One region of the Pseudomonas sp. AIG genome, then DNA from elsewhere that is predicted to be linked to it. Evidence: predicted binding sites of a transcription regulator. Region 1 holds the regulator's gene; each other region holds the start of a gene.

What was found. Region 1 encodes sigma-54, which starts transcription at its own class of promoters, with help from an activator protein. Its sites were predicted from a motif close to ANTGGCATNNANNTTGCTNT; they were not measured.
Region 2: a site for sigma-54 is predicted at 2,289-2,308, ahead of ACWR1S_RS14080 (CmpA/NrtA family ABC transporter substrate-binding protein). Genes of this name have one in related genera too.
Region 3: a site for sigma-54 is predicted at 3,657-3,676, ahead of ACWR1S_RS08905 (flagellar basal body rod protein FlgF). Genes of this name have one in related genera too.
Region 4: a site for sigma-54 is predicted at 4,397-4,416, ahead of ACWR1S_RS29380 (pilin). Genes of this name have one in related genera too.

What each region holds. Positions count from the first base shown of each region.
Region 1 covers NZ_CDROCK010000073.1:6,848-14,067, forward strand. Annotated here, with positions in the region: gene ACWR1S_RS28475 (ZIP family metal transporter) at 1-667, shown strand, start outside; gene ACWR1S_RS28480 (HPr family phosphocarrier protein) at 759-1,034, opposite strand; gene rapZ (RNase adapter RapZ) at 1,050-1,907, opposite strand; gene ptsN (PTS IIA-like nitrogen regulatory protein PtsN) at 1,910-2,374, opposite strand; gene hpf (ribosome hibernation-promoting factor, HPF/YfiA family) at 2,387-2,695, opposite strand; gene ACWR1S_RS28500 (RNA polymerase factor sigma-54) at 2,769-4,262, opposite strand; gene lptB (LPS export ABC transporter ATP-binding protein) at 4,450-5,175, opposite strand; gene lptA (lipopolysaccharide transport periplasmic protein LptA) at 5,175-5,720, opposite strand; gene lptC (LPS export ABC transporter periplasmic protein LptC) at 5,707-6,279, opposite strand; gene ACWR1S_RS28520 (KdsC family phosphatase) at 6,288-6,812, opposite strand; gene ACWR1S_RS28525 (KpsF/GutQ family sugar-phosphate isomerase) at 6,812-7,220, opposite strand, start outside.
Region 2 covers NZ_CDROCK010000021.1:47,102-54,321, reverse strand. Annotated here, with positions in the region: gene ACWR1S_RS14085 (ANTAR domain-containing response regulator) at 372-947, opposite strand; gene ACWR1S_RS14080 (CmpA/NrtA family ABC transporter substrate-binding protein) at 963-2,174, opposite strand; gene ACWR1S_RS14075 (quinone-dependent dihydroorotate dehydrogenase) at 2,397-3,416, shown strand; gene rmf (ribosome modulation factor) at 3,673-3,888, opposite strand; gene rlmKL (bifunctional 23S rRNA (guanine(2069)-N(7))-methyltransferase RlmK/23S rRNA (guanine(2445)-N(2))-methyltransferase RlmL) at 4,421-6,691, shown strand; gene ACWR1S_RS14060 (sensor domain-containing diguanylate cyclase) at 6,839-7,220, shown strand, end outside.
Region 3 covers NZ_CDROCK010000010.1:75,461-82,680, forward strand. Annotated here, with positions in the region: gene ACWR1S_RS08885 (amino acid aminotransferase) at 1-204, opposite strand, end outside; gene ACWR1S_RS08890 (4a-hydroxytetrahydrobiopterin dehydratase) at 204-560, opposite strand; gene phhA (phenylalanine 4-monooxygenase) at 678-1,469, opposite strand; gene ACWR1S_RS08900 (sigma-54-dependent transcriptional regulator) at 1,862-3,430, shown strand; gene ACWR1S_RS08905 (flagellar basal body rod protein FlgF) at 3,731-4,471, shown strand; gene flgG (flagellar basal-body rod protein FlgG) at 4,517-5,302, shown strand; gene flgH (flagellar basal body L-ring protein FlgH) at 5,355-6,050, shown strand; gene ACWR1S_RS08920 (flagellar basal body P-ring protein FlgI) at 6,078-7,166, shown strand; gene flgJ (flagellar assembly peptidoglycan hydrolase FlgJ) at 7,178-7,220, shown strand, end outside.
Region 4 covers NZ_CDROCK010000082.1:6,875-14,094, forward strand. Annotated here, with positions in the region: gene coaE (dephospho-CoA kinase) at 1-446, opposite strand, end outside; gene ACWR1S_RS29365 (prepilin peptidase) at 443-1,315, opposite strand; gene ACWR1S_RS29370 (type II secretion system F family protein) at 1,317-2,534, opposite strand; gene pilB (type IV-A pilus assembly ATPase PilB) at 2,537-4,237, opposite strand; gene ACWR1S_RS29380 (pilin) at 4,463-4,900, shown strand; gene ACWR1S_RS29385 (BON domain-containing protein) at 5,198-5,551, shown strand; gene ACWR1S_RS29390 (DUF2845 domain-containing protein) at 5,823-6,119, opposite strand; gene ACWR1S_RS29395 (DUF748 domain-containing protein) at 6,119-7,220, opposite strand, start outside.

The DNA.
Region 1 (7,220 bases):
TGACACCTTGCTGGGTTTTGGCGCTGGAGTGATGCTGGCGGCGACGGCGTTTTCGCTGATCGTCCCGGGCATTGCCGCTGCCGAAAACCTTGACCTGACACCATGGGGCGCCAGTGGGCTGATCTGTTTCGGCATCATGCTGGGTGCGTTCGGGTTGTATCTGGTCGATCGTCAGTTGTCCGGAGCCTCACCGGAAATGCTGGTGGGGACGCCGGAGCGTCCGGTTATTCCGCCACGAATCTGGCTGTTCGTGTTCGCCATCATTGCCCATAACGTTCCTGAAGGCATGGCCGTTGGCGTTTCTGCCGGCGGCGGCATGCCGGATGCCAATAGCCTGGCCATGGGCATCGCTTTACAGGATGTGCCGGAAGGACTGGTGATTGCGTTGGTATTGGCCGGGGCAGGGATGTCGCGGGTCAAGGCGTTCCTGATCGGTGCGGCGTCAGGTCTGGTCGAGCCGGTGTTTGCGTTGTTGTGTGCGTGGCTGGTCGGGCTGGCGCAGGTATTGTTGCCATTAGGTCTGGCACTGGCGGCGGGGGCGATGTTGCTGGTGGTGACTCACGAGGTCATCCCGGAATCACGACGTCATGGTCATGACAAACTGGCCAGTCTTGGCCTGTTGATCGGGTTTTGTTTGATGATGGTGATGGATACCGCATTAGGTTGAAGATCAAAAGATCGCAGCCTTCGGCAGCTCCTACATTGGAATGCGTTCACTATAGGAGCTGCCGAAGGCTGCGATCTTTTGACTTTGGCTGTCAGCCACCTTCGTCGAAATAGTTGTTGATCAACGCCACCAGCGCATCCAGCGCTTCCTGTTCCTGATGCCCTTCAGTGCTCAGATAGATTTTGGTGCCCTTGCCGGCCGCCAGCATCATCATCGCCATGATGCTTTTGCCATCAACGGTATTCTCCGGCGTGCGGCCCACTCTGATCGAGCAATCCGGAAACTGACCGGCCACGCCAACGAACTTGGCCGACGCACGGGCATGCAGGCCCAGCTTGTTGATGATTTCGATTTCCAGAGCAGGCATCGCGGTGTGAATCCTTTAAGTGAGGTCGCGGTGGCGAACCTGGACGTTCTTCAGGGTTTTCTGCAGGGCCTGACCCAGGCGTTCGGTCAGGTAGACGGAGCGGTGATGCCCGCCGGTGCAGCCAATGGCAATGGTGACGTAGGCGCGGTTGCTCGCAGCGAAGCGCGGCAGCCACTTGTGCAGGTAGGTGAAGATGTCCTGAAACATTTCTTCGACCTCCGGCTGCGCCGCGAGGTACTCAGCCACCGGCGCATCGAGACCCGATTGCGCGCGCAGTTCCGGTTTCCAGTACGGATTGGGCAGGCAGCGCACATCGAACACCAGATCCGCATCCACCGGCATGCCGCGCTTGAAGCCGAATGACTCGACCAGAAACGCCGTGCCCGGCTCCGGCTGGTTCAGCAGGCGCAGCTTGATCGAGTCGCGCAGCTGATACAGGTTCAGATTGGTGGTGTTGATCTTCAGGTCCGCGAGGTCGGCAATCGGGCCGAGCAGGGCGGTTTCATCCTGGATCGCCTCGGCCAGCGAGCGGTTGGCATTGCTCAGCGGATGGCGACGGCGGGTTTCGGAAAAACGCTTGAGCAGGGTTTCCTCGTCGGCATCCAGATACAGCACATCGCACTGGATGTGCTTGCTGCGGACATCTTCAAGCAGTTCGGGAAAGCGCGTCAGGTGGCTCGGCAGGTTGCGCGCATCGATGGATACAGCCACCAGCGGCTGCGCCAGTTCCGTGTGAATCAGCGCACGTTCGGCCAGTTCCGGCAGCAAGCCTGCCGGCAGGTTGTCGATGCAGTAGTAACCGTTGTCCTCAAGGACATCCAGTGCGGTACTTTTACCCGAGCCGGAACGGCCACTGACAATGATCAAGCGCATGATTAGTGCCCGTTCTGCTCGTCCAGGACAACCTGATACAAGGCTTCGTTGCTCGCGGCGCTGCGCAGTTTATCGCGCACGTCCTTGCGGTCGAGCATGCTGGCGATCTGACGCAGCAACTCCAGGTGCGCATCGGTGGCGGCTTCCGGGACCAGCAGAACGAACAGCAGGTCAACCGGGGCACCATCGATGGCGTCGAAATCGATTGGCGCTTCTAGATGCATCAGTGCGCTGATGGGCGACTGGCAGCCCTTGAGGCGGCAGTGAGGAATGGCGATGCCGTTGCCAAAACCGGTGGAACCGAGTTTTTCACGGGCAATCAACGCCTCGAAGACATCTTGCATCTCCAGATCCGGCACTTCGCGGGCGATCAGGTTGGCAATTTGTTCGAGGGCTTTCTTTTTACTGCCGCCCGGCACGTTCACGAGGGAACGGCCGGGGGTCAGGATGCTTTCAAGTCGGATCATGGGTTAGGGGTGTTAACGACCGGTCGCGCCCTGGAGGAGGCTCTGGGTCTTTTCCTTATGCTTTTTGAGTTGGCGATCCAGCTTGTCGGTGAGTGAGTCGATCGCAGCATACATATCAGTATCTTCTGCGTTGGCGACCACTTCGCTGCCGGGGATATGCAAGGTGGCTTCGATTTTCTGCTTCAGCTTTTCGACGCACATCGTGACTTGCACGTTGGTGATCTTGTCGAAATGTCGCTCCAGTCGTTGGAGTTTTTCCTCGATGTAGGAACGCAGAGGTTGGGTCACTTCCAGTTGGTGTCCACTGATGTTGACTTGCATACAGCTTCTCCTTCGTTGCCAGTGCATAAAGCGGCAGGCTGGATAGCCTGCCACTGGAACGCTGTAACGTGGCTTACATCAACCGCTTGCGTTCGCTCGAAGGCGCGATCCCGAGGGATTCGCGGTACTTGGCGACGGTGCGGCGAGCCACCTGAATGCCTTGTGCCTCCAGTAAACCAGCGATCTTGCTGTCACTCAACGGCTTTTTCTGATTTTCCGCGGCAACCAGTTTTTTGATGATCGCGCGGATCGCCGTGGACGAGCATTCGCCGCCTTCGGAGGTGCTGACGTGGCTGGAGAAAAAGTATTTCAGTTCATAAATACCGCGCGGGGTATGCATGAATTTTTGCGTGGTCACGCGGGAAATTGTTGATTCGTGCATGCCGACCGCCTCAGCGATGTCGTGCAGGACCAACGGCTTCATGGCTTCGTCGCCGTACTCCAGAAAACCGCGCTGATGCTCGACGATCTGGGTGGCTACTTTCATCAATGTTTCGTTGCGGCTCTGCAGGCTTTTGATAAACCAGCGGGCTTCCTGCAACTGATTGCGCATGAAGGTGTTGTCGGCGCTGGTGTCGGCGCGACGGACGAAACCGGCGTACTGGGCGTTGACGCGCAGGCGTGGCACCGATTCCTGGTTCAACTCGACCAGCCAGCGCTCGTTGTCCTTGCGCACGATAACGTCAGGGACAACGTACTCGGCTTCGGTGGATTCGATTTGCGAACCCGGACGTGGATTAAGGCTCTGCACCAGCTCGATGACCTGGCGCAACTCGTCTTCCTTGAGCTTCATGCGTCGCATCAGCTGGCTGTAGTCGCGGCCGCCCAGCAGGTCGATGTAATCGCTGACCAAACGCTTGGCTTCAGCCAGCCAAGGCGTCTTGGCTGGCAGCTGACGTAATTGCAGCAGCAGGCATTCGCCGAGATTGCGCGCGCCGATACCGGCGGGTTCGAACTGTTGAATGCGGTGCAGGACGGCTTCGATTTCGTCCAGTTCGATGTCCAGTTCCGGGTCGAACGCCTCAAGAATTTCTTCGAGGGTTTCGTCCAGGTAGCCCTGATTGTTGATGCAATCGATCAGGGTCACGGCGATCAGGCGATCGGTGTCGGACATCGGTGCAAGGTTCAGTTGCCACAGCAGGTGGCTTTGCAGGCTCTCGCCGGCGGAGGTGCGGGTGGTGAAATCCCACTCGTCATCGTCGCTGCTCGGCAGGCTGCTGGCGCTGGTCTGGTAGACGTCTTCCCAGGCGGTGTCGACCGGAAGTTCGTTGGGGATGCGTTCGCTCCAGTCACCTTCCTCGAGGTTGTCTACCGTCGGTGCGGTTTCCTGATACGAGGGTTCCTGGATTTCGGTGTTGGGCTTCTGTTCGGCGTTGTCGGCCAAGGGGTCGGAATTGTCGAAGTCGTCGCCTTCTTCCTGGCGTTCGAGCATCGGATTGGATTCCAGCGCCTCCTGGATTTCCTGTTGCAGATCCAGGGTCGACAATTGGAGCAGGCGGATGGCCTGTTGCAGCTGCGGTGTCATCGTCAGCTGCTGGCCCATTCTCAAGACTAGCGATGGTTTCATGGCAGGGGCTTAACACCTTATTCGCCGGCGCTATGCGCCATCCACTACAGGGCGCCGGAGCGCCAAACTTAAGCAAATTATATGCCTGAAACTGAAGTGTTTGCCTAGAGCGCTGTAACAATTAAAGCGTATTAAATCCTGCTTGAATCGATACAGCGCCCGGGCGGCGCACCGGGCACTGTTTCGCTTACAGGCGGAACTCGTGGCCCAGATACACTTCCTTGACCAGATCGTTGGCCAGGATGGTTTCTGCGTCGCCTTCTGCGATCAGTTGACCATCATTGACGATGTAAGCGGTTTCGCAGATGTCCAGGGTCTCGCGGACGTTGTGGTCGGTGATCAGTACACCGATGCCTTTGGCCTTGAGATGATGGATGATCTGCTTGATGTCGCCGACCGAGATCGGGTCGACACCGGCGAACGGTTCGTCGAGCAGGATGAATTTCGGTGCCGTTGCCAGTGCGCGAGCGATTTCCACTCGGCGGCGTTCACCACCGGACAGGCTCATGCCGAGGTTGTCGCGGATGTGGCTGATGTGGAATTCCTGCAGCAGGCTTTCCAGCTCCTTGCGACGGCCGGCCTTGTCGAGTTCCTGACGGGTCTCGAGGATGGCCATGATGTTGTCGGCCACCGACAGTTTACGGAAGATCGACGCTTCTTGCGGCAGATAGCCGATCCCGGCCTTGGCACGACCGTGCATCGGCTGGTGGCTGACGTCCAGATCGTCGATCAGGACGCGGCCCTGATCGGCTTGCACCAAACCTACGATCATGTAGAAGCAGGTGGTTTTACCGGCGCCGTTCGGGCCGAGCAAGCCAACGATCTGGCCGCTGTCGATCGACAGACTGACGTCACGCACGACCTGGCGGCTTTTATAGGCCTTGGCCAGGTGCTGAGCTTTCAGAGTTGCCATTACTGGGTTTTCTCGTCGGTTTTCTTCTTCGGCTGGATCACCATGTCAATGCGCGGACGCGCCTCGGTGACCTTGCTGCCGGTAGCGCGACCAGCGCTGGCCAGTTTCTTCACGGTGTCATAGACGATTTTCTCGCCCTGAGTCGTGTTGTTGTCCTTGTCGACAACCTTGGCCTTGTCGATCAGCACGACGCGGTTTTGCGCGGCGTGGTACTGAATCGTCACGCCCCAGCCCTGTACAGGCTTGGTGTCGCCTTGAGTTTGCAATTGCTCAAAGTAGGCAAGATTGCCCACCGACGTCACCACGTCGATATCGCCGGCCGGGGTACGGGTGATGGTCACGGTATTACCGGTCACCTTCATCGAACCCTGGGTAATGATCACATCGCCCTTGTAGGTGGCGATGCCGTTCTTGTCATCCAGTTGGGCGTCGTCGGCCTGAATGCGGATAGGTTGCTGCTGATCGTTCGGCAGAGCCCAGGCGCTCACGCTTCCCAGTGCTGCGCCCAGACTGAGCAAAATAGGGAGGGTTTTAACGAGCCTCATACTGTCCTCTTACGTTCGATAGCAGGTGTATCCTGCTTTCCTTCAGGTACGCTTTCATTCCAACGCCAGTCGATACACCGCCAGCGCCGTCGATTCTAACGGGTTGCTCGGTCTGCGCATATTGCTCCTGCGGGAACACGGTCATGCGCGTGGAGGTCACCAACAGATCGCGGTTCTGTTCATCGGTGCGCTTGATGCGTACCGAATCGATCAATTCGACTTGTGTGCCGCCCGAATTTACTTCGCCGCGTTCACTGGTGACATGCCACGGGAACTCTGTTCCGCGATACATGTTCAGGTCGGGTTTGGTGACGAGCGTGATATCGGTTGCCTTGACGTGCTCGGCCTTGTCGGAGGTCATTTCATACTGCACTTTGCCGTCCGGCAGGTATTGCAGGGTATGCGTATTGGTTGCATACCAGTCGATAGGCGTTTCGACAGACGTGACCGGAGGCTTGTCGAGGAAGCGTTCCGGGCTGATGTTCCAGTAGCCGACCGCGGCGAAAATCGCAGCGATGCAGCCGAACAGCAGGAAGTTGCGAAATTTTTTGCTGAACATGGTTTGGCTCACAGGTACGCGGCGTTGGCCGCATCGAGGCGGCCCTGGGCGCGCAGGATCAATTCACAGAATTCGCGGGCGGCGCCTTCACCACCACGGGCGCGGGTGACGCCATGGGCGTGTTCGCGGACGAAATCGGCAGCGTTGGCAACCGCCATGCCCAGGCCGACGCGGCGGATGACCGGCAGGTCCGGCAAGTCGTCACCGAGATAAGCAACTTCTTCATAGCTTAGGCCCAGTTGTTCGAGCAGGCCGTCGAGAACGACCAATTTGTCTTCGCGACCCTGAAACAGGTGGGGAATCCCCAGGTTTTTCGCTCGGCGTTCGACTACCGGCGTCTTGCGACCGCTGATGATAGCGGTCTGCACGCCGGCGTTCATCAGCATCTTGATGCCTTGGCCGTCGAGTGTGTTGAAGGTCTTGAATTCGCTGCCGTCTTCAAGGAAGTACAGACGACCGTCGGTGAGAACACCGTCGACGTCGAATACCGCCAGTTTGATCGCTTTGCCGCGTTGCAGCAGATCGTTGCTCATTACATGACTCCTGCGCGCAGCAGATCGGAGAGGTTGAAGGCGCCGACCGGGCGATCTTCCTCATCGACGACTACCAACGCGTTGATCCGATGATCTTCCATGATTTTCAGGGCTTCGGCGGCCAGCATCTCCGGCCGGGCAGTCTTGCCGTGGGCCGTCATCACCTGGTCGATGGTGGCGCTGCGAATGTCGATGCTGCGGTCCAGCGTGCGGCGCAAGTCGCCGTCAGTGAAAATCCCGGCCAGTTTACCGTCAGTTTCAAGGATGACGGTCATGCCCAGACCTTTACGGGTCATTTCCATCAGTGCGTCCTTGAGCAGTGTACCGCGTTGTACTTGCGGCAACTCCTGCCCGGCGTGCATGACGTTTTCCACTTTCAGCAGCAGACGACGTCCCAGAGCACCGCCC
Region 2 (7,220 bases), on a different contig from region 1:
CGGCCGCACCACCGGCCCCGAGCTGTGGGGCCAAAACGCAAAAACGCCGCTACCTGATTCGCCGGTTGGGCGAACGGGTGAGCGACGTCTTTGTCGTGGGTGGGGCAACCGCCGTTGGTTACCTGTGCGTTTACTTAGCGAGATTTGTGCCAACAGCCGGAAAATCAAAAGCCCCTCACCCTAACCCTCTCCCGGAGGGAGAGGGGACTGACCGAGGTGTCTTGCGCCAAACATCGACCTGAAAGACCTAGTCGATTATGGATTCACAGCAGAAATTGCAGGTCGGCGTACATCGCGAGCATCCCCCAATCAGTCCCCTCTCCCTCTGGGAGAGGGCTAGGGTGAGGGGCTTTTCAAGCAGCCAGAGCTTTTCAGCCCAGCAACTCACTCATGGCAATAATCTGCTCCGCCACCTGAATCAATTTCTGCTGCCGGCTCATCGCCTGGCGCCGCATCAGGGTGTAAGCCTCTTCCTCATTGCAGTCCTTCATCTTCATCAGCAACCCTTTGGCCAGTTCGATGCGCTTGCGCTCGGCCAACTGCTGATCACGGGCCTGCAACTGCGCACGCAACGCCTGATCACTCTCGAATCGCGCCATCGCCACATCGAGAATCGGCTGTAAACGCTGTGCGTGAATGCCTTCAACGATGTACGCACTGACCCCGGACTTGATCGCCTGACGCATCACCCCCGGGTCATGTTCGTCGGTAAACATCACGATTGGCCGTGGCTGGTCGCGGCTGACCAGCACAACTTGTTCCATGACATCGCGGCTCGGTGACTCGGTATCGATCAGGATCACGTCCGGGCGCACCGTTTCGACGCGCGCGGGCAGGTCGATGGTCAGACCGGATTCGTCGATGACTTCGAAACCGGCTTCAGTCAGTGCCGCTTTCAGGCGTCCGACTTTTTTCGCTGTGTCGTTGATCAACAGAATGCGCAACATGTTCGCGGTCTCCTGTCAGCGGCGGGCGAGAAGGGGAGTGTCGTCGTTCAACGCGTGCAGCTTGAAACTGCGCGCGTAAGCGGCGGGATCGCTGCCGTCCCAGACTTTGCCGTCGAGCAACTGGCTGCTGCGCATGTCGGTGCCCCACGCGGCAACACCGACCTCAGTAGCGGCGTTGCGATACAGATCAAGCTGCTGAACCTGGCGGGCGACGGCGAGGTAATCCGGGTCTTCGCGCAGCAAACCCCAGCGGCGGAACTGGGTCATGAACCACATGCCATCGGACAGGTACGGCAGATTCACCTCGCCGTTGCCGTGAAAGCGCAAGGCGTGCGGATCCTGCCAGCGATTGCCGAGGCCATCGGCGTAATCACCGAGAAAACGCGGTTCGATGCACGCCAGTGGCGCATCGAGATATTCCGGCGCGCTAAGCAACTGCGCGGTGCTGCGGCGGTTTTCCGGGTTGGCTTCGATGAAACGGCTGGCCTCGAGAATTGCCATCACCAACGCCCGTGCGGTGTTCGGATACTGCTCGACAAATTCGCGGGTGCAGCCAAGGACTTTTTCCGGGTGATCGGGCCAGATGGTCTGGCTGGTGGCCAGCGTGAAGCCAAGATCCTGCCGCACCGCGCTGGCCGCCCACGGTTCGCCGACGCAAAAACCGTCGATACGCCCGGCTTGCAGGTGCGCGACCATTTGCGGCGGCGGCACCACCACGCTGTCGACGTCCTGCAATGGATGAATGCCCTGGCTCGCCAGCCAGTAATACAGCCACATGGCGTGAGTGCCGGTTGGAAAGGTCTGGGCGAAGGTGAGTTTTGCGCGGCTTTGGTGCACGTGCCGATCCAGCGCTTCAGGACTGGTCACGCCGAGGTTCTGCAGGCCGTGAGAGAGATTGAGGCTCTGACCGTTCTGATTCAGGCCCATCAGCACGGCCATATCGGTCGGAGCAACGCCGCCGATGCCCAGATGCACGGCGTAAATCAGTCCGTACAGACTGTGCGCGGCATCGAGTTCGCCGCTGACCAGGTTGTCGCGCAGATTCGCCCATGAACTCTGGCGCTTGAGATTCAGGGTCAACCCGTAAGGCTGGGCAAAGCCCTGCGTGGCGGCGACGACCACCGAGGCGCAGTCGCTCAGCGCCATGAAACCGAGGGTGATCGCGGTCTTTTCCGGGGCATCGCTGCCGTTGACCCAGGCCAGCGGCCCTGCCGAAGATTCATTCATCCAACGCTACCTCGAAAAAAAGCGCCGCCGCGGACTTTGCGCAGGCAAAACCCGGGACGACGCCATTGTCCTTGCCTGCAAGCCGTCATTGGCCCGCAAGCTGATAGCGATGAAAGTGCAAGGCATATGCCAGCCACCTCGATTTGCGCATGTGCCTCGCGCCGCAGGTCGATGCCCGGCTATAATCGCCGCCTCTTTTCGCCGCCCGAGTCATCGCCGCCCATGTACACCCTGGCCCGTCAGCTGTTGTTCAAACTTTCCCCGGAAACCTCCCACGATCTGTCGCTGGATCTGATCGGCGCGGGTGGGCGTTTGGGCCTCAACGGCTTGCTGTGCAAGGCGCCGGCGAAGAAGCCGGTGACGGTCATGGGCCTGGAGTTCCCGAACCCGGTGGGTCTGGCCGCGGGTCTGGACAAAAACGGCGCGGCCATCGACGGCTTCGCGCAACTGGGTTTTGGTTTTGTCGAAATCGGCACCGTGACCCCGCGTCCACAGCCGGGCAATCCAAAGCCACGGATCTTCCGCCTGCCGGAAGCCGAAGCAATCATCAACCGCATGGGTTTCAACAATCTCGGTGTCGATAACCTTTTGGCGCGCGTTGCCGCCGCTAAGTACAAAGGCGTGCTGGGCATCAACATCGGCAAGAACTTCGATACGCCGGTCGAGCGCGCGGTCGACGATTACCTGATCTGCCTCGACAAGGTTTACGCCCACGCCAGCTATGTGACGGTCAACGTCAGCTCGCCAAACACCCCAGGCCTGCGCAGCCTGCAGTTCGGTGATTCGCTCAAGCAATTGCTCGCTGATCTGGCCACACGTCGCGCCGAACTGGCCCTGCGTCATGGCAAACATGTGCCACTGGCGATCAAGATTGCGCCGGACATGACCGATGAAGAAACCGCGCAGGTGGCTCAAGCGCTGATCGAAACCGGCATGGACGCGGTGATCGCGACCAACACCACCCTCAGCCGCGTGGGTGTCGAAGGCATGGAGCATGGCGACGAGGCGGGCGGTTTGTCGGGTGCGCCGGTGCGGGAGAAGAGCACCAATACCGTGAAGGTGCTGGCCGGTGAGTTGGCGGGGCGTTTGCCGATCATTGCGGCCGGCGGGATTACTGAAGGCAAGCATGCGGCTGAGAAGATTCTGGCGGGTGCGAGCCTGGTGCAGATCTATTCCGGCTTCATCTATAAGGGCCCGGCGCTGATTCGTGAGTCGGTCGACGCAATCGCCGCCTTGCGCTGATCCATAGACACCACTGTTCCCTTGTAGGAGTGAGCCTGCTCGCGATAGCTTTCTTTCGGTCACTTCATCAGCGACTGACAGACCGCTATCGCGAGCAGGCTCACTCCTACAGGTTTTGTGTATGGCACAGATAATGTGACAGGCATAAAAAAGGGCTCCTCGAAGGAGCCCCTGGGCCGCAGCCCGCCGTCCGGGAAGGACGTGCATGGTAAGTCGTTACAAATTCAGATTGTCGTGTCGGAATTAATGCCCTGTGTCAGCCGACGGCGTGAAGTTCGTTGAGTCTGTGGATTCCCGCAGTGCCGGTCATACCGTCCCAGTTGTCGCCGCGTCCTTCTCGCCAGCCGTTAATCCAGGCTTGACGTACCGACGGTAGAGTAAATGGGCAAAGCTCACGGGATTTGCCACCAACGCCATATTGATATCCGCGCAAAAATGCTCTTTCCAACGGATCACGCTTAAGTCTTCTCATAGGGTGTTTCCCTCACTTGTTGACTGTTTTGTGTCGCGTTGACCTCAACTGAGGTCTGGCAGAAGAAACCTGCCATGGTGCGGCTCGCTGCCGGCGTGGCGAGCCAAGGTGTTGACGCCGTTGCGACGTCAACCTGTGCTCAGTTCTAACCAATGAGTCACACCGAGGGAATGATCGTTTTGTCATAAGGACGTAACGAAATTAGTGCTACAGCCATAAGTAACGACGGGTTTCATGCACGGTTTTTCAGCAAACCCCGGTATGATCGGCCCCGCGCTGCATGATGGGGTTAATTCTTTAGTGAGAATGACCCACGTTTGCGCTGGGGTATAAAGCGACGAAGGGTCGCTTTAAGACTTTTTGTTGCATCAACTTTTTTATCTGTCCCGGCATCTAAGCTCTTTTAACCCGAGCAGCGGGGATGGAACGGCACACCTTCGTGCCACGCGGGCGTTCTTTTAGAAAAGCGCCTGATTGAAAACCGGATCGGCAATGCGTTGCCGATTCACTAGCCAAAGGCTCTGGAAATACCATGTCCGACCGTTTCGAACTCTTCCTCACTTGCCCTAAAGGCCTTGAAGGCCTGCTCATCGAGGAAGCCGTCGGGCTTGGCCTTGAAGAAGCGCGCGAGCACACTTCCGCCGTGCGTGGCATGGCGACCATGGAAACCGCTTATCGCCTGTGCCTCTGGTCGCGTCTGGCCAACCGCGTGTTGCTGGTGCTCAAGCGCTTCCCGATGAAGGACGCCGAAGACCTGTACCACGGCGTGCTCGACATCGAGTGGCAGGATCACATGCTCAGCGACGGCACCCTGGCCGTTGAATTCAGCGGCCACGGTTCCGGCATCGACAACACCCACTTCGGTGCCCTGAAAGTCAAAGACGCCATCGTCGACAAACTGCGCACGCCGCAGGGCGACCGTCCGTCGATCGACAAGCTCAACCCGGACCTGCGCATTCACCTACGTCTGGATCGCGGCGAAGCGATTCTCTCCCTCGACCTCTCCGGCCACAGCCTGCACCAGCGCGGCTATCGCTTGCAGCAGGGCGCGGCGCCGCTGAAGGAAAACCTTGCGGCGGCGATCCTGATCCGTTCCGGCTGGCCGCGCATTGCTGCCGAAGGCGGCGCGCTGGCTGACCCGATGTGCGGTGTCGGTACGTTCCTCGTCGAAGCCGCGATGATCGCCGCTGATATGGCGCCGAACCTGCGTCGTGAGCAGTGGGGCTTTACCGCCTGGCTCGGTCACGTTCCGGCGTTGTGGAAAAAACTTCACGAAGAAGCCGTTGAACGTGCCGCTGCCGGTCTGGCCAAACCACCGCTGTGGATTCGCGGTTATGAAGCTGACCCTCGTCTGATTCAGCCAGGCCGCAACAACGTTGAGCGCGCCGGCCTGAGCGAGTGGATCAAGATCTACCAAGGCGAAGTCGCGACCTTCGAGCCGCGTCCGGATCAGAACCAGAAAGGTCTGGTCATCTGCAACCCGCCGTACGGCGAGCGTCTTGGTGACGAAGCCAGTCTGCTCTACCTCTACCAGAACCTCGGCGAACGTCTGCGTCAGGCCTGCCTGAACTGGGAGGCGGCGGTGTTCACCGGCGCGCCGGATCTGGGCAAGCGCATGGGCATCCGCAGCCACAAACAGTATTCGTTCTGGAACGGCGCGCTGCCGTGCAAACTGCTGTTGATCAAAGTGCTGCCGGATCAGTTCGTCACTGGCGAGCGTCGTACCCCGGAACAGCGTCAGGCCGAGCGCGAGCAAGCGGCTTACGATCAAACCCCGGACGAGCCGCAAGAGCGCAAGTTCAACAAGAACGGCAACCCGATCAAGCCGACGCCAGCCCCGGCGCCAGTGATCGAGCAGCCGCGCTTGAGCGAAGGCGGGCAGATGTTTGCCAACCGCCTGCAAAAGAACCTCAAGGCGATGGGCAAGTGGGTCAAGCGCGAAGGCATCGATTGCTACCGTGTCTACGATGCCGACATGCCTGAGTACGCGATGGCGATCGACCTGTACCACGATTGGGTGCACGTGCAGGAATACGCCGCGCCGAAGTCCATTGATCCGGAAAAAGCCTCGGCGCGCATGTTTGACGCCCTGGCGGCGATTCCGCAGGCGTTGAATGTCGACAAGAGCCGCGTGGTGGTCAAACGCCGCGAGCGCCAGAGCGGCACCAAGCAGTACGAGCGTCAGGCTGCGCAAGGCAAGTTCAATGAAGTCAGCGAGGGCGGCGTGAAGTTGCTGGTCAACCTCACCGACTACCTCGACACCGGCCTGTTCCTCGATCACCGGCCAATGCGCATGCGCATTCAGAAAGAGGCCGCCGGCAAGCGCTTCCTCAATCTGTTCTGCTACACCGCGACCGCCAGCGTGCACGCGGCCAAGGGCGGCGCGCGCAGCACCACCAGCGTCGACCTGTCGAAGACCTACCTTGATTGGGCACGCCGCAACCTGTCGCTGAACGGCTTCTCGGACAAGAACCGTCTGGAACAGGGTGATGTAATGGCGTGGCTGGAAAGCAGCCGCGACGAGTACGACCTGATCTTTATCGATCCGCCGACCTTCTCCAACTCCAAGCGCATGGAAGGCATCTTCGACGTGCAGCGTGACCAGGTACAGTTGATTGACCTGGCCATGGCGCGTCTGGCGCCGGGCGGTGTGCTTTATTTCTCCAACAACTTCCGCAAGTTCCAGTTGGAAGAAAACCTCGCTGAGCGTTACGCGGTCGAGGAAATCAGCGCGCAGACCATTGATCCGGATTTCGCCCGTAACACCAAGATCCACCGCGCCTGGAAAATCACGGCTCGTTGACGCTTTGCGCAATTGGATCCACAGAGCCTTGATTTTTAAAGGCTCCGTGGATCTGCCCGCGCTAGCTAAATTAGTGGCTAATAGCTATAACTCACACACGGTCAATGGGGTTTTCCCGTAAATGCTGGCGTAGTGTGAGTTGTCTTTATGTCGTTGCACCCCGTGCGCCCAAAGATTCTGGGTTTCATCAGTGAAGACGTCTCGGCCTGGCTGGTCGCGCTGCTGGTATTGCTCGCCGGCGGGATTCTCACGGGGCTGCTCGCCTGGGCCACCCTCAATCAGTTTCAGCAACAAACCCGTCAGCGTTTTCAACTGCTGGCCAACGAACGTTACACCCGCATCGAAGAACGCTTTCAGGATCAGGAACAACGCCTCGACGGCCTGCGCCGCTTCTTCGCCAACTCCGAATCGGTATCCCGCGCCGAATTCGACGGTTACACCCACCCCTTATTGATGCGTACCCAGGCCTATTCGTTTGCCCTCAAGGTCAATGGGGTCGAGCGCGCCGCATTCGAGCAGCGCGTACGCG
Region 3 (7,220 bases), on a different contig from region 1:
ACCGATGTAAGTCTTGGTGTCCTGGCTTTCGACCAGCCGTGCTTCAGCGATTTTCACCGCTTCCGGGATCGGCGTCAGGCCTTGGGCGTCCTTGTAGACGCCAACGCCCAGGTCGAATTTGCGCGGGTTGCTGTCCTGCGCATACGCCTCCATCAAGCCGAGGATCGGGTCGCCGGGTACCCGGCCGATGGCGTCGAAGTGCATTACTTGCGTCCTTCTGCGGTCTTGGCCACTTCGTCAGTGCGTGCGGCCATGATGAAGTCGTTGCGGTGCAGGCCTTTGATCGAGTGGCTCCACCAGGTCACGGTGACTTTGCCCCATTCGGTGAGCAAGCCCGGGTGGTGACCTTCGGCCTCGGAGATCTCGCCGACAGCGTTGGTGAACGCCAGCGCATGTTTGAAGTTCTTGAACAGGAAGACCTTCTCCAGCTGCATGATGCTGTCGCGCACTTCGATGTTCCAGTCAGGGATCTGCTTGATCAGGATCGGCAGTTCTTCGTCGCTGACTTGTGGCGCATCGGCGCGGCAGGCTTCGCAGTGGGCTTGGTTCAAAGTGGACATGGTGTATTCCTGAAATCGAGTGTGTTTTTTTTATAAAGGCTTCTGAGTCGTCAATGCCGTCACGCTAAACCAAAGTGGCGGCAACTGACAGGCTCAATTGTCAGCAAAAGTCGCGGTTCACGCGGCTTTCGGTTTCGGCGGAAATTTCGGTGCGTGCAGACCCAACTGCATGCCCTGGCGAACCATGGCCATGATGTCTTCATGGGCCACGTCGAACAGGCGCTTGAGGTCCGGCAGGACAAAGTACAGCGGTTGCAGGATGTCGATGCGATACGGCGTGCGCATGGCTTCGAGCGGATCGAAGGCTTGATGCTCCGGTTCGTCCGACAGCGAATAAACGGTTTCTTTCGGTGAGGACAGGATGCCGCCGCCGTAGATGCGTTTGCCTTGCGGGGTGTCGACCAGGCCGAACTCGATGGTCATCCAGTACAGGCGCGCCAGGTACACGCGTTCTTCCTTGGTCGCCTGCAAGCCGAGCTTGCCGTAGGTGTGGGTGAATTCGGCGAAATACGGGTTGGTCAACAGCGGGCAGTGACCAAAGATCTCGTGGAAAATATCCGGCTCTTGCAGGTAATCCAGCTCTTCGCGGGTACGAATAAACGTCGCGACCGGAAATTGCTTGCTGGCCAGCAGTTCAAAAAAGGTCTGGAAGGGGATCAGTGCCGGAACGCGTGCGACCTGCCAACCGGTGGTCTCGCCGAGCACTTTGTTGATTTCGCCGAGTTGCGGAATGCGGTCGTGGGGCAGACCGAGTTTTTCGATACCGTCCAGGTATTCCTGGCACGCACGCCCTTCGATCACTTTCAGTTGGCGAGTGATCAGCGTGTTCCACACCGCGTGTTCTTCGGCGGGGTAGTCGATAAAACCTTGCGCATCGGGCTCGCGGGCCACGTATTGCGTCTGCTTCATACTGCTCTCCTGCTAGGGGAATTCGTTCTTGTTATGTCCAGCGATGGATTCAGAATTACCTGAGTGCGGTCGGGTTTGCAGCAGGTTGATCGCGATACGTGTAGGAAAATTCGCCTGAAATCGTAAAATAATCGTTACGCTTGGACGGATATATCGCGTTTGCGGTGATTAGCGGGTTTGAAAAGCTCAGTACCTGTCACATAATCTTGACAACTATCTGCGTGCCTCGGCAGAAAAATGAGCGTCGGGCGCACCGCAATACCCTGTGGGAGCGAGCTTGCTCGCGAAAGCGCTGGGTCTGACACATCAATGCTGGATGTGCTGACGCCTTCGCGAGCAAGCTCGCTCCCACAGGGGCGGTATTCAACTCCCCATCTTGTCGGGCCTTATATATGCGCATCAAAGTCCACTGCCAGAACCGCATCGGCATCCTGCGCGACATTCTCAACCTGCTGGTCGCCTACGGGATCAACGTGGCGCGGGGTGAAGTCGGTGGCGAGCATGGCAATGCGATCTACCTGCACTGCCCGAACCTGATCAATATCCAGTTCCAGGCGTTGCGGCCGAAATTCGAGGCAATCGCCGGAGTGTTTGGCGTCAAGCGGGTAGGGCTGATGCCTAGCGAACGACGGCACATGGAGTTGAATGCCTTGCTCGGCGCGCTGGAGTTTCCGGTGCTGTCGATCGACATGGGGGGCTCGATCGTCGCTGCCAACCGCGCGGCGGCGCAGTTGCTCGGGGTGCGCGTTGACGAGGTGCCGGGTATTCCGCTGTCGCGCTACGCCGAGGATTTCGACTTGCCGGAACTGGTGCGCGCCAATAAATCGCGGATCAATGGCATGCGGGTCAAGGTCAAGGGTGACATCTTTCTGGCCGACATCGCGCCGCTGCAATCGGAGCACGACGACAGTGAAGCCATGGCCGGCGCAGTGTTGACCTTGCATCGCGCCGACAGAGTGGGCGAGCGCATCTATAACGTGCGCAAGCAGGAGCTGCGTGGCTTCGACAGCATCTTCCAGAGCTCCAAAGTCATGGCCGCCGTGGTGCGTGAAGCGCGGCGTATGGCCCCGCTGGATGCGCCGCTGTTGATTGAAGGCGAAACCGGCACCGGCAAGGAGTTGCTGGCGCGTGCCTGCCACCTCGCCAGTCCGCGCGGGCAGTCGCCGTTGATGGCGCTCAACTGTGCAGGCCTGCCTGAGTCGATGGCCGAGACTGAGCTGTTCGGCTATGGCCCCGGCGCCTTCGAAGGGGCGCGGGCCGAAGGCAAGCTCGGTCTGTTGGAATTGACGGCGGGCGGCACATTGTTTCTCGACGGCGTCGGCGAAATGAGTCCGCGTCTTCAAGTGAAGTTACTGCGCTTTCTGCAGGACGGTTGCTTCCGCCGGGTCGGCAGTGATGAGGAGGTTTATCTGGATGTGCGGGTGATCTGTGCCACCCAGGTGGACTTGTCCGAGCTGTGCGCGCGCGGCGAGTTTCGCCAGGATTTGTATCACCGCTTGAACGTGCTCTCCCTGCACATCCCGCCGCTGCGCGAATGCCTCGACGGCTTGACCCCGCTGGTCGAACACTTTCTCGATCAGGCCAGTCGGCAGATCGGCTGTTCGCTGCCGAAACTGGCGCCGGCGGCGATGGATCGGCTCAGCCATTACCATTGGCCGGGCAACGTGCGGCAACTGGAAAACGTGCTGTTCCAGGCGGTTTCGCTGTGCGATGGCGGCACGGTGAAGGCCGAGCATATTCGGCTGCCGGATTACGGCGTGCGTCAGCCGCTTGGCGATTTCTCGCTGGAGGGTGGGCTGGACGAGATTGTCGGGCGCTTCGAGAAGGCGGTGCTGGAACGGTTGTATTCCGAGCATCCGAGCAGTCGGCAGTTGGGTAAGCGGTTGGGGGTTTCGCACACCACCATTGCCAACAAGCTGCGTGAATACGAAGTCGGCAAAGAGTCGGGCAGCAGCGAATGATCGTTCCCACGCTCTGCGTGGGAATGCCTCAATGGACGCTCTGCGTCCGGTTTGGGACGCGGAGCGTCCCGGGCTGCATTCCCACGCAGAGCGTTGGAACGATCATTAGCCGGGATTGCCGCCAAGCGGCATAACACCGCCGGTTTTTCGACTTCGATACATTTCAAATTTCCCCTCGTCACTCCCCAAGTCCTTTGTTTACCGGGTCTTTGTCCGCCAGAAAAAAGTTGGTCTGCAAATTGCTTATGGCTCAGCAGTACAGCGGTGGGCGGCAAACGTCCGGCATGCAGAGGAAAGAGTGTGGACAAGTACCTTTATGTGGCAATGACCGGCGCCAGCCAGAACGCACTGGCGCAGAAGGCTCATGCCAACAACCTGGCGAACATCTCCACCAACGGTTTTCAGCGCGACCTGGAGCAGGCGCGTTCGATGCCGGTGTTTGGTGACAGCTTTCCGGCGCGTGCGTTTGCCATGAGCGAACGGCCCGCCACCGACTTCACCCCAGGTTCGCTGGTGCAGACCGGCCGTGACCTCGACGTCGCTGTCACCGGCAACGGTTTTATCGCCGTGCAGAACCCGAACGGCGGCGAGAGTTACGTGCGCACCGGCAGCCTCAACGTTGACGCCCTCGGCGTGCTGCGTGCCGGCAACGGTATGCCGGTGATGGGCAATGGCGGTCCGATCGCCGTGCCGCCCGAGCAGCAGATCGAAGTCGGCGAAGACGGCACCATCAGTATTCGTGCGATGGGCGAAGGCCCGCGCGTCATGGCGGAAGTCGACCGGATCAAACTGGTCAACCCGGACATCAAGAACATGAACAAGGGCCTCGACGGCTCGATCTACACCAAGGACGGCCAGCCTGCGCCGGCCGACGCCAACGTCAAACTGGTGTCGGGCTTCCTCGAGTCGAGCAACGTCAACGCCGTTGAGGAGATGACCTCAGTGCTGGCCCTGGCCAAGCAGTTCGAGTTGCACGTCAAAATGATGAACACCGCCAAAGACGACGACCAGGCCATGGCTCGGGTCTTGCAGATCAGCTAATTATCAGAACGTCGCGCCGAAAAACAGGCGCACGAGGAGAATCGAATGCTTCCGGCTCTATGGGTTGCCAAAACCGGTCTGTCCGCCCAGGACACCAACCTGACCACCATTTCCAACAACCTGGCGAACGTGTCGACCACGGGTTTCAAACGTGACCGCGCCGAGTTCCAGGACTTGCTCTATCAGATCAAGCGTCAGCCAGGCGCCCAGTCGACTCAGGACAGCGAACTGCCGTCGGGTCTGCAAGTGGGTACCGGTGTGCGCATTGTCGGCACCCAGAAAAACTTCACCGCCGGCAGCCTGCAAACCACCGAGCAGCCGCTGGACATGGCCATCGACGGTCGCGGGTTTTTCCAGATTCTGCAGCCGGACGGCACCACGTCCTACACCCGTGACGGTACGTTCCACCTCGATTCCAATGGCCAGATCGTCAACGCCAGCGGTTTCGCTCTGGAGCCTGCCGTGGTTATCCCGAACGATGCGCAGACCTTCACCGTCGGCCGTGACGGCACCGTGTCGGTGACCATCGCCGGTAACCCGGCGGCGCAAGTGATCGGCAACCTGCAAACCGCCGACTTCATCAACCCGGCCGGTCTGCAAGCCGTGGGCAACAACCTGTTCCTGGAAACCGCCGCTTCCGGTGCGCCGCAAGTCGGTACTCCGGGCCTGAACGGGTTTGGCACCATGCTGCAGAACACCCTGGAAACCTCCAACGTCAGCACCGTTGAAGAGATGGTCAATATGATCACCACTCAGCGCGCTTACGAGATGAACTCCAAGGTGATCTCCACCGCCGACCAGATGCTCTCGTTCGTAACGCAGAATCTGTAATCAAGTCTATGAGGCGGCCATGAGGCCGCCTGCAACACCGTGAGGTAGGGTCATGAATCGCTTCGTATCTGTTCTGGCATTGAGTGGGGTCGTCTCGCTCGCGGGCTGCGTCGCCCCGACGCCCAAGCCCAATGACCCTTACTACGCCCCGGTGTTGCCGCGCACGCCGCTGCCGTCTGCGGCCAATAACGGCTCGATCTATCAGGCCGGCTTCGAGCAGAACCTGTACAGCGACCGCAAGGCTTTCCGGGTCGGTGACATCATCACCATCACCCTGAACGAGAAGACTCAGGCGAGCAAAAACGCCAACTCGCAAGTGGCCAAGAACAGCAAGACCGGCATCGGCCTGACGTCGCTGTTCGGCGGCAGCGCGACCACCAACAACCCGTTGGGCGGTAACGATCTGAGTCTGGACGTTGGCTACAGCGGCGACCGCGCGACCAAGGGCGACAGCAAAGCGGCGCAGGGCAACACCCTGACCGGCTCGATCACGGTGACCGTGGCTGACGTCTTGCCCAACGGCATCATTGCCGTACGCGGCGAGAAGTGGATGACCCTCAATACCGGCGATGAGCTGGTGCGGATTGCAGGTTTAGTGCGTGCCGATGACATCGCCACGGACAACACCGTGTCGTCGACCCGTGTCGCCGATGCGCGCATCACCTACTCGGGCACCGGCTCGTTTGCCGATGCGAGTCAGCCAGGCTGGTTCGACCGTTTCTTCCTCAGCCCGCTGTTCCCTTTCTAGGTGGCTACGTTGAATTTCAAGAGCCTCATGCTGGCTGCGGCGCTGATGTCCGCAGCCTTTGCTGCCCACGCCGAGCGGCTGAAAGATATCGCCAGCATTTCTGGCGTGCGCTCCAACCAGTTGATCGGTTACGGCCTGGTGGTCGGGCTTAACGGTACCGGCGACCAGACGACGCAAACCCCGTTCACCCTGCAGACCTTCAACAACATGCTCTCGCAGTTCGGCATCAAGGTGCCGCCGGGATCGGGCAACGTGCAATTGAAGAACGTCGCGGCGGTGTCGATCAGTGCCGACTTGCCGGCGTTCGCCAAACCGGGTCAGCAGGTCGATATCACCGTGTCCTCGATCGGTAACTCCAAGAGCCTGCGCGGCGGCACACTGTTGCTGACCCCGCTCAAGGGTATCGACGGCAACGTCTACGCCATCGCTCAGGGCAACCTGGTCGTTGGCGGTTTCGATGCTGAAGGCCGTGACGGTTCGAAGATCACCGTCAACGTTCCGTCGGCCGGCCGCATTCCGGGCGGTGCCTCGGTGGAGCGTTCGGTGCCGAGCGGTTTCAACCAGGGCAACAGCCTGACGCTGAACCTCAACCGTTCCGACTTCACCACGGCAAAACGTATCGTCGACAAGATCAACGACATGCTTGGCCCTGGCGTTGCGCAAGCCATCGACGGCGGTTCGATCCGAGTCACCGCGCCACTCGATCCGAGCCAGCGCGTCGACTACTTGTCGATTCTGGAAAACCTCGAAGTCGATCCGGGTCAGGCGGTGGCGAAAGTCATCATCAACTCGCGGACCGGCACCATCGTCATCGGCCAGAACGTCAAGGTTTCCCCGGCCGCCGTGACCCACGGCAGCCTGACCGTGACGATCACCGAAGACCCGATCGTCAGCCAGCCGGGTCCGTTGTCCAACGGCCAGACCGCTGTCGTGCCACGCTCGCGGGTCAATGCCGAGCAGGAAGCCAAGCCGATGTTCAAGTTCGGCCCTGGCACCACCCTCGACGAAATCGTCCGTGCGGTAAACCAGGTCGGCGCGGCGCCGGGTGACTTGATGGCCATCCTCGAAGCACTGAAGCAGGCCGGTGCGTTGCAAGCCGACCTGATCGTGATCTGAGGCCGACCCTTATGGATATGCGCAAAAGCGGTCTGGTCAACAGCAGCGATTCGG
Region 4 (7,220 bases), on a different contig from region 1:
TGCAAGGTACGTTCGATCTGCAATTGTTGCGGGGCGTCGATCACCAGGATGCGCTGGGTCATCGTGTATTGCCCGGACTCGATCAACAGCGGCGACACCAGAATCGCGTAAGACGATTTTGCCAGCGCCAGGTGATGAGCGATTTCTTCGGCGATCAACGGATGCAGCAGGGCTTCGAGCCAGCGCCGTTGCTCCGGCTCTTCGAAGATCAGTTTGCGCAGGGCCGCGCGGTCCAGTGTGCCATCGGCCTGTAAAACACCAGGGCCGAAGTGCTCGGCAATCTGCGTCAGCGCCGGACGCCCGGGTTCAACCACCCAGCGCGCCGCGTGATCGGCATCCACCACGTGGACACCCAGATCAATGAAGTGCTGGGCCGCCGCGCTTTTGCCGCTGCCGATGCCGCCGGTGAGGCCGAGAATCCAGGGTTTTTCCACAGGGGTATTCATTTCAAACCGACAGACTGCCAATAGAAGTCGGTTATTTGACCACCCCAGAGCAAGGCAATCCAGCCGGCAATTGCCAGATAAGGGCCGAAGGGGATCGGCGTCGAGCTTTTCTGCTCGCGCAGACGCAGCACAATCACCCCGATAATGGCGCCGACCAGCGATGACAACAGGATGGTCTGCGGCAGAATCTGCCAGCCGCCCCAGGCGCCGAGCAGCGCCAACAGCTTGAAATCACCATGGCCGATGCCATCCTTGCCGGTCAGCAGCTTGAACAGCCAGAACACCGACCACAGCGCCAGGTAACCGGCCACCGCGCCCCACAGCGCATCGTGCAACGGCACGAACACGTCGAAGCTGTTGACGATCAACCCCAGCCACAGCAGCGGCAGCACCAGCACATCGGGCAGCAGCTGATGCGCGGTGTCGATCAGGCTCATCGCCAGCAAACCCCAGGTGAGAAAGATCAGCAGGCACGCCGGCCAACCGAAACCGAAATGCCAGGCGATGAAGGCCGAGAGCAAGCCACAGGCCAGCTCGGTCAGCGGATAACGTTTGCTGATGGGTGCAGCACATGCAGAACAACGCCCGCGCAGGCACAGATAGCTGAGCAGCGGAATGTTTTCCCACGGGCGGATCCGGTGGGCGCAATGCGGGCATTCGGAGTGCGGCAGCATCAGGTTGTAGGTAGGCAGTGGCGTTTCGCCGGGCAAGCCGAGCACATCATGGGCCTGCTGGCGCCAGTCGCGTTCGAGCATTTTCGGCAGGCGCCAGATCAGCACGTTGAGGAAGCTGCCGACCACCAGACCGAGCAACAGGGCGGTGAAGACAAAGGCCAGCGGATACAGGGCGAACAGTTCGTCGATAGGCATGTCAGATCGCTGAGCCGAGTTGGAAAATCGGCAGATACATGGCCACCACCAGTCCGCCGACGATCACCCCCAGCACGACCATGATGAACGGCTCCATGAGGCTGGTGAGGTTGTCGACCATGTTATCCACTTCCTCTTCGTAAAACCCCGCGACCTTGTCGAGCATCTCGTCCAGTGCGCCGGACTCCTCGCCGATCGCAGTCATCTGCACGGCCATATTCGGAAATACACCGGTGCTGCGCATCGAAAAATTCAGCTGCATGCCGGTCGAGACGTCCTGGCGAATCCGCAGCACGGCACGCTTGAACACCACATTGCCGGTGGCGCCGGCCACCGAGTCGAGCGCTTCCACCAACGGTACACCGGCGGCAAATGTGGTCGACAGGGTTCGAGCGAATCGCGCTACGGCAGACTTGTACATCAGCGTGCCCACCAGTGGCAGTTTCAGCAGCCAGGTATCTTTGCGATCACGCAATGCCTGAGATGTTTTCAATGCATGGCGGGTGCCGAAAATCGCTGCGACCAGCGCACCGAGAATCGCCCACCACCATTGCTGCATGAATTCCGAGAGGCTGATGATCATCAGGGTGAAGGCCGGCAGCTCAGCACCGAAACCTGAAAACACCGACTGGAACTGCGGCACCACTTTGACCAGCAGGATCCCGGTTACAACGGCCGCCACCAGGACCACGGCGGTGGGGTAAGTCATGGCTTTTTTGATCTTGGCCTTGAGCCGTTCGCTTTTTTCCTTATAGGTCGCGACCCGTTCCAGCAACGTGTCGAGGGCGCCGGACTGCTCGCCCGCATCGACCAGGTTGCAATACAACTCGTCGAAATACTGCGGCTTCTTGCGCAGGGCGGTGGCGAAGCTGTTACCGGCCGCGACCTCCTGTTTGACCTCGTCGACCAGTTTGCGCATGGCCGGGTTCTCAAAACCCTCGCCAATAATGTCGAACGACTGCAACAGCGGCACGCCGGCCTTCATCATGGTCGCCATCTGCCGGGTGAACAGAGCAATGTCCTGGGCCTTGATGCGTTTGCCAAAGCTCAACAACGATGCAGATTTCTTGCGCACCTTGCCGGGATTGATCCCTTGCTTGCGCAGTTGTGCCTTGATCAGCGCCGGGTTCTGTCCGCTTAGCTCTCCGGTGACTTTGCTGCCTTTTCTGTCCGTACCTTCCCAGGCATAAATACTGATTTTCGCTGCCTTGACCGCCATGTTCAGTCCTTGGTGACCCGGTTGATTTCTTCAAGGCTGGTGATGCCTTGCATGGCCTTGCGCAGCCCGGAGGTGCGCAGGTCGTCGAAGCCGTCGCGGCGGATTTGAATGTCGATTTCCAGCGAATTACCTTCGGCCATGATCAGTCGTTGCAGTTCTGCGGTGTTCTTCACCACTTCATAAATCCCCACGCGTCCCTTGTAGCCGCCGTTGCAGTGATCGCAACCGACCGGCTCGTAGATCGTGAAATGGCCGATGCGTTCCTCGGGGAAACCTTCCTTGATCAAGGTTTCGCGCGGAATCTCGATGGGTTTCTTGCAGTGGCTGCACAGCTTGCGCGCCAGGCGCTGGGCGATGATCAGGCTGACCGAGGTGGCGATGTTGAAGCCGGGAATGCCCATGTTGTGCAGGCGCGTCAGGGTTTCCGCGGCGCTGTTGGTGTGCAGGGTCGAGAGCACCAGGTGACCGGTCTGCGCAGCCTTGATCGCGATCTCGGCGGTTTCCAGGTCGCGGATCTCACCGACCATGATCACGTCCGGGTCCTGACGCAGAAACGAGCGCAGCGCCTGGGCAAAGTCCAGCCCTTGTTTGGGATTGACGTTGACCTGGTTGATGCCTTCCATGTTGATCTCCACCGGGTCTTCGGCGGTGGAAATGTTGATGTCGACGGTGTTGAGGATGTTCAGGCCGGTGTACAGCGACACGGTTTTACCCGAACCCGTGGGCCCTGTGACCAGAATCATGCCCTGTGGCTGCTTGAGCGCGGCCATGTACAGATCCTTCTGCTCGGGCTCATAGCCGAGGGCGTCGATGCCGATCTGTGCGCTGGAGGGGTCGAGAATCCGGATCACCACTTTTTCGCCCCACAGGGTCGGCAGCGTGTTGACACGGAAATCGATCGACTTGTTTTTCGACAGGCGCATCTTGATCCGCCCGTCCTGCGGTTTGCGTCGTTCCGAGATATCCAGACTGGCCATGACCTTCAGGCGCGCGGCGATGCGCCCGGCCAGTTGAATCGGCGGCTTGGCCACTTCGCGCAGGATGCCGTCGGTGCGCACCCGCACCCGGTAGTTCTTCTCGTAAGGTTCAAAGTGCAAGTCGGAAGAGCCACTCTTGATCGCGTCGAGCAGCATCTTGTGAACGAAGCGCACCACCGGCGCATCGTCGGCATCGAGCCCGCCGATAGCGTCCTGCTTGCTGTCGTCGATGGATTCGACGTCGAGGCCGTCGAGATCGACATCGGCCATGTCTTCCAGGCCGCTGGCGTGGGTGTCGAAGAACTTTTCGATGGCATCGGTGAGTTTGTCATCTTCGACCAGAATGGCTTCGGTGCTCAGCCCGGTACTGAATTGAATGTCGTTGATCGCTTGATGATTGCTCGGGTCGGAGATGCCCACGAACAGCTTGTTGCCACGCCGCCACAAGGGCAGGGCATGGTGCTGACGCACCAGTTTTTCGCTGACCAGGCCTTTGGGCTGGGTTTCCTTGTCGAGGCAATTGAGATCAAGGAACGCCATACCGAAATGCTCGCTGGCGATCTCGGCCACCTGCCAGCTCTTGACCAGTTTGTTTTGCACCAGATAGCTGACCAGCGACAGGCGATTGCGCTGAGCCTGTTGCCAGGCTTGCTGGGCGCTTTTTTCTGTCAACAGTTCGGCCTGCACCAATTGCTTGGCCAGACCGCTCAGAGCGATGTCATTCATGGGGATTCCGCACACTTGCCGTTCATGACTTATAGCCTAGTCAAATGACAGCGCCAAACACGGTGGGTGCAGGTGACAAAAAGTGTCAGATAGTGCGGTTGCGCGTTGTAGGAAATAGCGTTGTAGAGGGTTCGCGGCCAACGGGCGGGGCTTTGAGGCGTTGGCATGGCCTATGCTGCGTCCCTTGCAGATCATGAGATTTCGACTCATGCATGGAGCGTGTCTATGAAAAAACAACAAGGTTTTACTCTGATCGAGCTGTTGATCGTGGTGGCGATCATCGGGATTCTGGCAACGATTGCCCTGCCGCAGTATTCGAAGTATCAGGCGCGATCAAAAGTGACGGCGGGGCTGGCGGAGATCAGTGCGATGAAGGTGCCGTTCGAGGACACCATCAACCAAGGTACCGCTCCGGATATAACCGCTGTGAACGGCGGTACAACCACCACCTCCAACTGTACGGTGGCGGTTACAGGTACAGCGGCGACGGGGGCGGGCAGCATCAGCTGCACACTGCTCAACGCTCCGGGGCCGGTACTGGGCAAAACCATCACGCTCACTCGTTCGGGCGCTGCAACCGGTAATACCTCTGGTTTGTGGACCTGTGCCACTACTGTTAACGCGGATTATTCGCCAAAAGGCTGTACCGCCAGCGGTACGTGATTGCTAGCGTGTGATGACCGAATGCCCTGCCACGCAGGGCATTTTTCTTTACTCGGTTAAAAATAAAAGTCTCAATAGTTTCAGCAGCTTATGAACTTTTCAAAAAGCCGCAACTTGCATGTGAATATTGCTCGAGTCATGCAAATTGCATGATTCCGGAAATTTCCGTTAATCATAACGTGTTGATTTATAACGATATTGTACGAATTAAAAAGTTGGCACAGCGTTCGCAACTACCTTGGTAACCCTGCTGACAAGACAACCAGCAGACTTTCCAGAAAAACAGGAGTTACTCGTATGAAGAAGTTCGCTATCACTGCCGCTGCTGCTACCGCGCTGACCCTGACCATGACCGGCGCTTTCGCACAAACCACCCAGGCTACCCAGGCTCCAATGACTCTGGCCGCTGGTGAAATGACCAAGGCTAAAGAAACTACTTCCGATACCTGGATCACTACCAAAGTCAAAAGCGACCTGGTCACCGAAAAAGGCATCCCAGGCACTGACATCAAAGTGGAAACCAACAAAGGTGTTGTATCTCTGTCGTCGACTGTAGCTATCACCGAAGCTCAGAAAACCACCGCAGTGAACATCACCAAGAAAATCAAAGGCGTCAAAGCGGTCTCCGCTGACGGCCTGAAAGCCGAGTAAGGCATGACTTCTCGCCTGGACCGGGAGAAGGCGCGACAGACGGGCCGAGCAATACGTCTGCCGCAACTTTAGAGTTCATGCGAACGGTCACACGGATGTGACCATTACGGGCCCCGCCACTTGTGTCGGGGCCTGTTCTATTTCACGGGCAAACACAAAACAAATGTAGGAGTGAGCCTGCTCGCGATAGCGTTGGGTCAGTCGAAATTGTAATTGACTGACCCAACGCTATCGCGAGCAGGCTCACTCCTACAAGGGGATCAGTGTTGGATCAGTTACCGCGTTTGCTGTTGATCTGCCGCAGGCGATTGCCTTCGAAGCGCAGGTATTGGTACATGCCGTTGCTCGGGCCGTAGGTCCATTCCTCGACCTGAAATTCTTCGCGGCGATTGGCGCTGCGCTTGTAGCCGAGCACATCACGGCTGACCGGCTCACCGCACTTTTGCAGGACTTCGCTTGAGCGGTCTCCGAGGCTGATCAGTTGGCTACCACAGCGCAGCGTATCGGAGGCCGACGCGTGACTGGCCACGAACGTCATTGCGATCAAGGCCAGCCACTGCAGTTTCATCATTCGGCATCCAGATGCATTTGCGTGACCACGCGGCCATCGCTTTCGGCCTCGCCAAGATTGGCGTCGATGAAGTACACGCGGTCGTCTGCCAGTTGGCCTTTATCGACGAGGTAGTCCTTGATGCTGCTGGCTCGGTCCTGACCCAATTGGCGCAGCAGCACATCGCTGCCACTCCAGAACTGAATCACGCCTTCGCGCATCTTCGCCGTGCGTTCTTCCTTGCCCAGATCCTTCCATTCGGCCGGTGGCTGGGTTTTCAGACGAGTGCGGTAGATGCCTTCGAGCAGTGGGCCTTTCTCGCCCTCTGGCACTTGCAGCAAAGACGCTTGAGCCGGGACTTTATCGCCACGACGCTGGAGCATCTTGTAGTAGTTGTATTGGTATTCGCGTTCCAGACGCTGTTCGGCGAGCAACGGCCCGTCACTGCTTTTGGCGGCCGTGCCTTCGATTTCCAGGCGCAGCGCCGGACGCTCCTTCAGCGCCTGAGACAGTTTGACCAGCGCCGCTTCGGCATCCTTGCTCAAATCGCTTGAGCCCGGCGCAAACGACACGGTGCCGAGGTCTTCCGAGCCGCCGCCACTGATCAGCCCGCCAATCATCTTGAATGGCGCGGCAGCGGCTTTGACGATCAGGTTGCGCAGGGTCTGCCAGACAATCGGCATTACGCTGAATTGCGGGTTGTTCAGGTCGCCGGTCACTGGCAACTCGATGGAGATCTTGCCGTCGACGTCCTTGAGCAAGGCAATCGCCAGTTTCAGCGGCAGGCTCACGGCATCCGGGCTGTCGACTTTTTCGCCGAGCTGCAATTGTTCGACCACCACTTTGTTCTCGGCTTTGAGCTGGCCCTTGGTGATCAGGTAATGCAGATCAAGGTTGAGCCGGCCCTTGCGGATACGGTAGCCGGCGAATTTGCCGGAGTAGGGCGTCAGCGTCGTCAGTTCGACACGTTTGAAACTGGTGGCGATGTCGAGGCTGGCCATCGGATCGAACGGATTGACCGCGCCTTTGATGGTCACCGGTGCATAACGGTCGACCTTGCCTTTGATGTCGACGCTGGCCGGTTTGGCCTGACGGCTGTCGATGGTGCCGATCTGACCG